3 regions of the Mesorhizobium sp. M0898 genome follow, and region 2 is predicted to be linked to each of the others. Evidence: riboswitches for the same ligand, from Rfam matches in the RefSeq annotation. Region 2 holds a riboswitch; each other region holds the start of a gene.

Region 1 (3,267 bases), on a different contig from region 2:
GATCGACGGCTCGGCCATCAGCTCCAGCGCTTTCGCCCAGGCAGCCTCGGCCGCCGCGATGTCGCGCTTCAGGTCCTGTGTCTCCCAGGTAAAGCCTTCGCCCATGGCGTGCCAGACGACACGATCCCCAAAACTAGCAAACGCGTCCTTCTCGCCGGTGTGCCATTTGCCCTTGATGAACTGAACGACGCCGACGCGCTTGCCATAGCCGAGCATCCTGAGTGCCAGCCCAAAGGCGGCCGTGGTCTTGCCCTTGCCCGGTCCGGTGTTGACGATCAGCAGCCCCTTCTCGACCGTCTTGGCCGCGACCTCTGCGTCCTGCACCGCCTTGCGCTTGGCCATCTTGGCGCGGTGGCGTTCCTCGTCCTTGGGATCGATAGTATCAGCCATGTCATTTCACCTTGAGCGGCAGCCCCGCCACCATCAAAAGCACGGTGCCGGCAACAGCCGCGACGTCCTGGTTCAGCCGGCCGGCGGCGTCGCGAAACCGTCTTGCCAGCGCATTGTCCGGCACGATGCCCTGGCCGACCTCGTTGGACACCACGAACCACGGCCCACGCGGCCGCGACAGCACATCGGCCAGCCTCCGGCATTCGGCCTCGACATCATGGTCGGCCAGCATATGGTTGGTCAGCCACAGCGTCAGGCAATCGATCAGCACCGGCTGGCCGTCAGGCAGCGCTCCGATCGCGCCGGCAAGGTCGAGCGGCGCATCGATGGTCGTCCAGCCGGCGCCGCGGCGCGAGCGGTGCAGCGCGATGCGCTGGCGCATCTCGTCGTCATAGGCTTGCGCCGTGGCGATATAGCTCCAAGGCGGCGGGCCGACCGTCACCAGGCTCTCGGCATGCGCGCTCTTGCCGGAGCGGGCACCGCCGATGACCAGGGTCAGTGACCCGGCAGCGCGGTCAGGCAAAGCTATCGCGCAGGCTGGTCGCCGTGCCCGTGAAGCGTCCGCGCACCACGCCGACGACCGCGCCGAGCACCAGCCAGAACACCAGATTGGTCAGCGTCACCGCCACCACCAACTGGTGGTGCAGGCCTTCCGGGATCGCCGTCTCGAAGCTATCGGGCTGCGGCGCGCCGACGATATGCGGCGCAACGATCAACGCCACGGCAAGAGCCACCAGCGGCAGCGATCTGCGGAAGACGATAAGGCCGAGACCGGCCGCTGTCGCCACCACTGTTGCCCACCACCATATCTGGCGTTGGACAAGGTCGGCCGCCGGCATCGCCGGCAGTTCCGGCGGCAGGCCGAGGCCCGGCGCCAGCGTGAACGCGGCAAAGCCGGCCAGCCCCCAGAACAGGCCCTGGCGCCAATTGCCGATGCCGCCGGCGAATTCCGAAACCGCAACCAGGACCAGCGCAAAGCCGATGCCGGTGACGATATTGGCAACGACGCTGAAGCCGAAGCGCTCGAAACCGTCGGCCGGCGCCCAGCCTTCGTCTTCCGCCGGAGCCATTGCTTCAGCCGGTGCCGGCGCGGCGCTGCTCATAGCCGTCGTGCCCGCGGCGTTTTCGGCCGGTGCCGCAGGTGCCGCGGCATGGCCATGGCCGCCGCCGGCCTGTTCGTAGACTTCCGCCTTCAGGATGAGCGGCACCGTGGCATAGGCTTGCATGCAGGCGAGAGCCACGCCGGCCACAAGCCCTGCGATCGCCGCGATGAACACGACGTTGCGAAACAGTGTCATGATGTCAGCCCCTTGTCAGTGGCAGGGAAAGCCCATCGAATGGCGATAGTCGTGCGCGGCATTGTGGACCGCATCGATATGCGAGAAGCCGACAAAGCCCATGACGAAAATGCCGAGGAATGCAGCAAGCGCCAGCTGCATGAGACGCGACTGCGAGGAGGCGGAAGCGCCGAGCGAAACGGAAGCGGTATTCATGTCTTGTCCTTTCGCCCTCCACCCGAGGGCATAGAAGTCAGTTTCCTGTCGCCGGCAGGTCTCCTGGCTCGCGGATCAGCGCCCTTCCCCACCTTCCCGAAGGCGAACCTTCAGTGGCATATGGAGAGGACTACCGCACACAGTTGCGGGGGCAGCCACGGCATTGGGCAAACAACTTGCCCTCACCGCATTCCCTCTTGGTTCCAAACGGAACCGACGACATCAGCGACTATAGGCAGAATCGCCGCGCCCGGCAAACCAAATTCCGCCGGATCGTGTGGCGAATGCGCCGCCTCGCCAAGCCGGTTGGCCGGCGCCGCGATTGACAATTTTCGCAGCCGGGTGTCGGCTGGCGGATGGAGAGGAAGCCGGGCATGCAACCCAGCCCGAACAAGCGATCCCTACAACGGCCTGACGCGGCCCGAGCCGACGCTGCCGTCAACAGCCTATTGGGACATCGCGGCCTATCAGCGCGATCTCGAGGCCATCTGGTATCGCAACTGGCTGCTCGTCTGCCGCGACGCGAAGCGCTCGCCGATCCGGCCGCCGATATCGACAACATCGTCGCGTTCGGTACCCAGGTGCTGGAGGAGGATGCTGATATCTGCGAGGTCAACCAGATGGGCCTGCGCTCGATGCGCCATAAGGCCGGCGTGCTGATGCCCGAGGAATACGACTTGCACCGCTTCCACAACTGGGTGTGCGAGCGCCATGCGGCGCTCGCACATCAAAGCGATTTGGGCAGATAACGCCAGGTGACGAAGCCGCAGGCCACCGCCAGCAGCCCGAGCGTCGCGAAAACCGCGCCCAGGCCGAAGAACGCCAGCACGCCGGCCAAAGGCTTTCCGGCTCTGGCCTAAAGCAGCCCTGATGCCGACCGGCGCCAACACGACGCAAGGCCCTGCTTCTTTTGACGGTGGCAACCGTGATAGTCGTCTTGCCGGGGCTGAACCAAGACAGCGAGACCATGAGCATCGACACGCCGAGCGCAGCCGTTCAGGATCAACCGAAGTCGAAGCGCATCGCCGCTATCGACATTGCACGCGGCATCGCGTTGCTTGCCATGGCGAGCTATCATTTCACCTGGGACCTCGAATTCTTCGGCTACACCGATCCCCGCCTCACCGCCTTCGGCTGGTGGAAAATCTACGCGCGCTGCATCGCCTCGAGCTTCCTGTTCCTGGTCGGCATCAGCCTCTATCTCGCCCATGGCAAAAAAATCCGCTGGACCGGCTTCTGGAAGCGCTTCGCCATGGTTGCCGGGGCAGCGCTCGCAATATCGCTGGTCACCCGCATCGCCACGCCCGACGGCTTCATCTTCTTCGGCATATTGCATGAGATCGCGCTCGCCAGCCTGCTCGGCCTGGCGTTCCTGCGCCTGCCG
Region 2 (3,267 bases):
GGAGCTGCTGGGCTGGAAGATTGATGTCGAGGAGTGGCGCACGAGCCCGTTTGCAATTGCCGATGCCGAAACGCGATACGGCACGCTCAGAATCAAGACGACTGTTGGCAGCCGCCAATATCCTATCGATGAAAAGGCGCGTGAATCGATTTTACGTCAGTTGAAGGAACTTCATAATCTGCGTAGAAATAACACAAGCAGGCCATGGCTGTATTGTTGGAGCCTTGACAACAAAATACTCTTGATAAATCCGCAATATGTCCGCACCATTGAGCTTATCGGTGACGATGTAGAGGAGATGCCAGAGTATTATCATCCAGAAATCTATCGGGCTTTGGATGACTGGGATAAGGGTGAGGTTTCAGGAAAGCTGAAGAAAGAATGCGATGCCATCATCGCAGAGATGGGTGATCAGGAAGCCGTGCGCATGGCCTCCTATGTTCGCGTCACATATGACGACGGAGAAGATGAGTGGAACTTCTTGGATGAAGAAACCGCTACGACTTTCTTCGGATTGGAAGCTGCGACCTTTGACGTTCCCCAGTGTAGTTTCGCCGAAGTGGAGGAAGAAGGTTACTACCGAGCGCGATACGCCAACCTTGATCGCGTCGCGGTGATGGAGGTTCCAAGCGACCGTTATCATAGATTGACCGCGCCCGAGGAAGCTTAGAACCATCCACGAAGGGCGCATGTTACATCTCGACCTTGCGTGGTGCGTTTTCAGTACGAGATGACGTTAAGCGTAGGTAGTGGCAGGTAAGAGTGCTCGACCAGAAGCTCAACTGCCTCCTCAATATCGCTGCCGATGTGCCGCAGGACACGTCCACGGGAGCGTGGATAGGCGTGAAGTTCCTGCACTCCACGGTCCGCTCTCCCATCGCCGGTGTGTGCCCGACGCCATCTTGTGGACGAGCTTGGCCGCCTGCACCCGGTTGTATTCCGGCTTGCGGTCCGCCTGGGCGGTCCGCCGCGATGGCTATCTCCATGTCAATCGGCGCCGAACTTTGACTGCCCGCTGCTTTTGATGAATTTGGCGAGGTCCCGCGCATAATCACTCTTGGTCTTCTCCTTGAGGCCCTGTGTCGCGAACTTGTGGTCCAGCAGGGCAAACAGGTCAAAGTCCCCTTCCGCCTGTGGCGCTGGCTTGCCCTCACCGCCCTCGGCTTCCCAATTGGGGACCGCTTCTGCGCGCTGCACCGTGGCGATTGTCCGCCCAAGACGCATCACAAGATCGAACGCCAAACCGTGCGCGTGCACGACGATTTGCCGCTCAGGCCTCATTTGGACAGGACTTGAGCTGGCCCGGTGGTTTGAGCCGGGTTACCTTGAGCCGGTGGGCTGCGAACAAGCAGTTCGAGACATTGGCCTCGATCACTTCGCAACACGCCGCTGCGCCTGGCCTCGGTGTGCTCCCCCCGAAATCGTTGTGTCATATCACCGAGGGCATCACGGCCAACAGCTTCCACATGGGCAACAGCCTCGCCATTGAGCCGAATATGGTCGCGAGCAGATCACCAACGAAGCGGTCGGAACCTCGGAGCCGAAGTTCGACGCCGAGGTGGTTCGCATGATGCGCTAAGCAGCACCACGGCGCTTGCCGGTATGTTTGCTGCCGGCAGCCGACGAACTCCTATCCTCCTGGACAAGGGCGCCGTGCGTCATTGCTTTGATTTACCGGCCGCTCAAGGCTTCCACAGTTTTCGCTTTCGAGGCGACCTTTGGAACATGCCAACGGAAATTTAACATAACGACATAAACATTTCTTTATGCGGCGTTGACAGAGAAGCGAACTGCTGTAATTGTCTCCCGCGTCGTGGTTCTCCGTACGGCGCTGCCGCAGCGGAGCTAAGAGGGAAGCCGGTGCGATGCCGGCGCTGCCCCCGCAACTGTTAGCGGCGAGCCAACCCCACTCATGTCACTGAGGCGAATAGCCTTGGGAAGACGGGTAGAGGCTATGACCCCGCGAGCCAGGAGACCTGCCACGGCGAATTACGTCCACGGGCGGGGTGTCTCGGTGGCCGCTGCAGCCTGGCGTTCGTGCCGGCCTGCTAGCGCCTTCCTTGTCACCGACGCCCCAACCATCGGGGTCTGGCATGACTGTCTCTCAGCAAATTCCTGTAGCAACGCTCGGCGTGCCCCGCTTCGGTCGTCGGCGAGAACTGAAATTCGCGCTTGAAAGCTACTGGTCCGGAAAATCGTCCGCTGCCGACCTTCTCACGACGGCGAAGGCGCTCCGTGCCGCTAGCTGGGAGGAGCAACGCGATCGCGGCGTGTCGAAAATCCCGTCGAACGACTTCTCGCTTTACGACCATGTGCTCGACACCGCAGCCATGGTCGGCGCCCTTCCGTCCCGTTACGGCTGGAATGGCGGCGAGGTCCCACTCGACATCTACTTCGCTATGGCGCGCGGCAACCAAGGTCAGACGGAGGATTGTGGGCACGGTGGTCACCAGCATGCGGCTCATCGGCCTGGCGTAGCCGCGATGGAAATGACCAAGTGGTTTGACACCAACTATCACTACATTGTGCCGGAACTAGACGATGATCAGACGTTCGCTCTTTCGTCGACGAAGCCGGTTGATTACTTCCTCGAGGCTAAAGCCCTCGGCATTCACACACGCCCAGTCATCCTTGGACCGGTCACCTTCCTCAAGCTGGCTAAATCGCCTGCCGAAGGCTTCGATCCCATCGCGCTCCTACCACGGCTTCTGCCCGTCTACGAGCAACTCCTGCGGAGCTTGAAGCTGTCGGGCGCCGATTGGGTGCAGATCGATGAGCCAGCGCTTGTCCTCGATCTGAACCCGAACGAACGAGCTGCGTTCGAATTCGCCTATGGCCAGCTGTCGAAAGCCGCGCCCGAGCTGAAGATCATGCTGGCTACCTATTTCGGGCCGCTGGGAGACAATCTCGAAACCGCGGTTTCTCTGCCCCTGGCCGGGCTGCATATTGATCTCGTGCGCGCTCCCGGGCAGCTGGAAACGGTGGGTCGGCTCGCACCGAAGGATCTGGTGCTCTCGCTTGGCTTGATCGATGGCCGCAACGTCTGGCGTGCGAACCTGCCCGCCATTCTCGACCGCATCAAACCGATCGTCGCCGGCTGGCCCTTGGACCGCGTCGAGATCGCGCCTTCTTGCTCGATGCTGCATGTGCCGATCGACCTCCGCATGGAGACGGAACTCGACGCGGACATCAGGTCGTGGCTCGCCTTCGCGGCCCAGAAGACCCACGAGTTGGTGTTGCTTGCCCGGGCCCTGTCCCAAGGCAGGG
Region 3 (3,267 bases), on a different contig from region 2:
TTAGCGCAGCGCTTTCGGCGAAGCAAGTCAAACCTTGTTCAAATCGCGGTGCTGGACGGCATATCCGGGAAAACTGGTCCGATCCGCTCCTGTTTGATTTCCTTCACTTTTTACTCCACTTTTCTCTCCTGACATGGATGCCGCCAAAACCCTGCTAGCATGGCACGGAATCGCAGGTCATTTTCTCTGTCTAAAATCCTCCGGATGCCGCCTTCATGAAGGAAAAAATCTCGCTTGCCACGGCCCGCCGCATCGCGCTCGCGGCACAGGGATTCAATGACCCGCGACCCACCGGCACGCCTGACCGCCGGCATCTGGCCCGCGTGCTTGCCCGTACCGGCCTGCTGCAGATCGATTCCGTCAGCGCCGTGGTGCGCGCCCACTATATGCCGCTCTATTCGCGGCTTGGCCCCTACAAGCTGGCGCTGCTCGACGACGCCGCCGTAACGCGCAAGCGCATGGTCTTCGAATATTGGGCGCACGAAGCCTCCTTCTTGCCGGTCGAGACCTATCCGTTGATGCGCTGGCGCATGCAGCGGGCCGAGTGCGGCGACGAAATGTACAGCGGACTGGCCAAATGGGGCCGCGAGCACGCCGCCTATATCGAAGACATCTATCGCGAGGTCGCCGAACGAGGCCCGATCGCGGCGTCGGCTTTCGAAGGGCAGAAGGGTTCGGGCGGCTGGTGGGGCTGGAGCCATGCCAAGCACGCCTTCGAATGGCTGTTCTGGGCCGGCCGCATCACCACGGCGCATCGCCGCGGCTTCGAACGGTTCTACGATCTGCCGGAGCGCGTGCTGCCGCCAACAATACTGAGTCTGCCAACGCCCTCCACCGAAGACGCTCACCGCGAATTGCTGCGCATCTCGGCCCGCGCCCACGGCATCGCCACGGCAGGAGACCTGCGCGACTATTTCCGCCTCTCGCCCGCCGACATCAAGGGCCGCATCGAGGAGTTGGTCGAGGCCGGCGACCTGTTGCCGGTGAGCGTCGAAGGCTGGAACAAAACAGCCTATCTCCACAAGGACGCCCGTTTGCCGCGCAAGATCGAGGCGCGCGCCTTGCTCGCGCCGTTCGATCCTGTCGTCTTCGAGCGGTCGCGCACCGAGCGGTTGTTCGATTTCCACTACCGCATCGAGATCTACACGCCGGCCGAAAAGCGCCGGTATGGCTATTATGTGCTGCCATTCCTGCTCGGCGACAGCATCGTCGGGCGCGTTGACCTCAGGGCCGACCGCCCGGCCGGCGTACTGCGCGTCCATGCCGCCTATGCGGAGCCCGGCGCCTCGCTGCAAACCGCAGCCGAGCTTTTCGAAGAATTGAAGCAGATGCAGGGCTGGCTCGGCCTGGAACGCATCGAGGTGACCGCTGCCGGCGACCTCGGCCGGCCGCTCGCGGATATCGCCGCGCCATAGACGTGCGTTGACACGACTGCCCCCACAAGCCTAAATCCGTTCCAGACGGTCCCCTGCCCGCAACGGCAAGGGCCAAGAGGGAATGCGGTGCGAAATCTCGATTTCAAATCCGCGGCTGTCCCCGCAACTGTAAGCGACGAGCCAAGGCCGAAAACCACTGGGATGTTCCCGGGAAGGCGGCACCCAGGCGATGACCCGCGAGCCAGGAGACCTGCCGTCTAGGACATAAGAATCCGATCGCCTGGCGGGTTTTCCGGGCAAGGAGCCTGATTTGGAACGCGACAGCAGTTTTCCGGCTGAGACAGCGGATTTATTGTCCGGCCTTGGTGATTCCCCGGCCGGCGTTACCGTCATCGTCTGCTCGTCATGCCGTGACGAGACCGGTTCGGACGCTCATCCGCGCGCCGGCGAACTGCTCGCAGAGGACACGCGCCGCGCCGCTTCCAGCGAAAACATCAAAATCCGCACCGTCGAATGCCTCGGCAATTGCAAGCGCCGGCTCAGCGCGGCCATGCTGCGCGACGGCTGCTGGAGTTACGTCTTCGGTGATCTGACCACGACCAGCGGCGCCGATCTCGTCACCGGGGCAAAGCTGTTTGCCACCTCGACGGATGGGCTCATTCCTTGGCGCGGCCGTCCCGATTGCCTGAAGCGCGGCCTTGTTGCCCGCATCCCTCCCCTCGACCTTTTGAAGGACCTGACATGACCGCTGCCTCCCTTTCACGCGTTTCCTGCACCGTGGTCACCGGCTTTCTCGGCGCCGGCAAGACGACGTTGATCCGCCATTTGCTCGAAAACGCCAAAGGCAAGCGCCTGGCCATCATCGTCAACGAGTTCGGCGACATCGGCATCGACGGCGAGATTCTGAAGGGCTGCGCCATCGACACCTGCCCCGAGGAAAACATCGTCGAGCTGGCCAATGGTTGCATCTGCTGCACCGTCGCCGATGATTTCGTACCGGCGCTGGACCAGATCCTGTCGCTGACGCCGAGGGTCGACCACATCCTGATCGAGACATCCGGCCTCGCTTTGCCCAAGCCGCTGGTCCAGGCCTTCCAGTGGCCGTCGGTGAAAAGCCGCGTGACGGTGGACGGCGTCATTGCCGTGGTCGACGGACCGGCGCTGGCTGATGGCCGCGTAGCCAACGACATGGACGCCCTGCAGGCCCAGCGCGCGCAGGACGAGACGCTCGACCATGACGATCCGGTCGAGGAAGTGTTCGAAGACCAGCTCGCCTGCGCCGACCTGATCATCCTGTCGAAGAGCGACCTGATGGACGCAGCCGGCTCGGCCCGTGCCAATGCCGTCATCGGCAAGCACGTTGCGCGGGCGGTGAAGATCGTACCGACTTCGCAAGGCAAGGTCGACCCGTCGGTGCTGCTCGGCCTCGGCCTCGCCGTCGAGGACGACATCGAGAACCGCAAGACCCACCACGACGACGAGCTCGACCACGAACATGACGATTTTGACTCGTTCGTCATCGACATCGCGTCTGTGTCCAACCCGGACGAGCTCGCACAACGGGTCGCCACGGCGGCGGAGGAAGAAAACGTGTTGCGCGTCAAGGGTTTCGTCGAAGTCGGCGGCAAGCCGATGCGGCTCCTGCTGCAGGCCGTCGGTCCGCGCGTCAACCACTATTACGACCGCGCCTGGACCGCTGAAGACGACCGCCGCTCGCGCCTGGTCGTCATCGGCCTGAAAGGGCTGAACCGCCCGGCCATCGAGCGTATCCTCGCCGGCTGACCCCAGGTACGAGCCGCGATGCACATCCTCACCACCACATCCGCCTCGCTCGACGATCTCGCCGAGCCTGTCGATCTCAGGCAAACGCCTGCGGATGTCGTGGCGCTGT

What was found. Region 2 has a riboswitch for cobalamin ahead of metE (5-methyltetrahydropteroyltriglutamate--homocysteine S-methyltransferase). Riboswitches for the same ligand answer to the same signal wherever they lie in the genome.
Region 1: it holds a riboswitch for cobalamin, as region 2 does, so the genes downstream of both, NKH90_RS02730 (CbtB domain-containing protein) here and metE (5-methyltetrahydropteroyltriglutamate--homocysteine S-methyltransferase) in region 2, are expected to answer to the same signal.
Region 3: it holds a riboswitch for cobalamin, as region 2 does, so the genes downstream of both, NKH90_RS02910 (DUF1636 family protein) here and metE (5-methyltetrahydropteroyltriglutamate--homocysteine S-methyltransferase) in region 2, are expected to answer to the same signal.

What each region holds. Positions count from the first base shown of each region.
Region 1 covers NZ_JAMYOE010000001.1:556,614-559,880, forward strand. Annotated here, with positions in the region: gene cobO (cob(I)yrinic acid a,c-diamide adenosyltransferase) at 1-390, opposite strand, end outside; gene cobU (bifunctional adenosylcobinamide kinase/adenosylcobinamide-phosphate guanylyltransferase) at 392-913, opposite strand; gene NKH90_RS02725 (CbtA family protein) at 906-1,688, opposite strand; gene NKH90_RS02730 (CbtB domain-containing protein) at 1,704-1,883, opposite strand; cobalamin riboswitch at 1,920-2,116, opposite strand; gene NKH90_RS02735 (SRPBCC family protein) at 2,258-2,632, shown strand; gene NKH90_RS02740 (heparan-alpha-glucosaminide N-acetyltransferase) at 2,851-3,267, shown strand, end outside.
Region 2 covers NZ_JAMYOE010000036.1:56,141-59,407, reverse strand. Annotated here, with positions in the region: gene NKH90_RS27055 (helix-turn-helix transcriptional regulator) at 1-670, shown strand, start outside; gene NKH90_RS27050 (hypothetical protein) at 988-1,242, opposite strand; cobalamin riboswitch at 1,798-1,998, shown strand; gene metE (5-methyltetrahydropteroyltriglutamate--homocysteine S-methyltransferase) at 2,094-3,267, shown strand, end outside.
Region 3 covers NZ_JAMYOE010000001.1:592,270-595,536, forward strand. Annotated here, with positions in the region: gene NKH90_RS02905 (winged helix-turn-helix domain-containing protein) at 216-1,415, shown strand; cobalamin riboswitch at 1,445-1,648, shown strand; gene NKH90_RS02910 (DUF1636 family protein) at 1,687-2,121, shown strand; gene cobW (cobalamin biosynthesis protein CobW) at 2,118-3,158, shown strand; gene NKH90_RS02920 (cobaltochelatase subunit CobN) at 3,177-3,267, shown strand, end outside.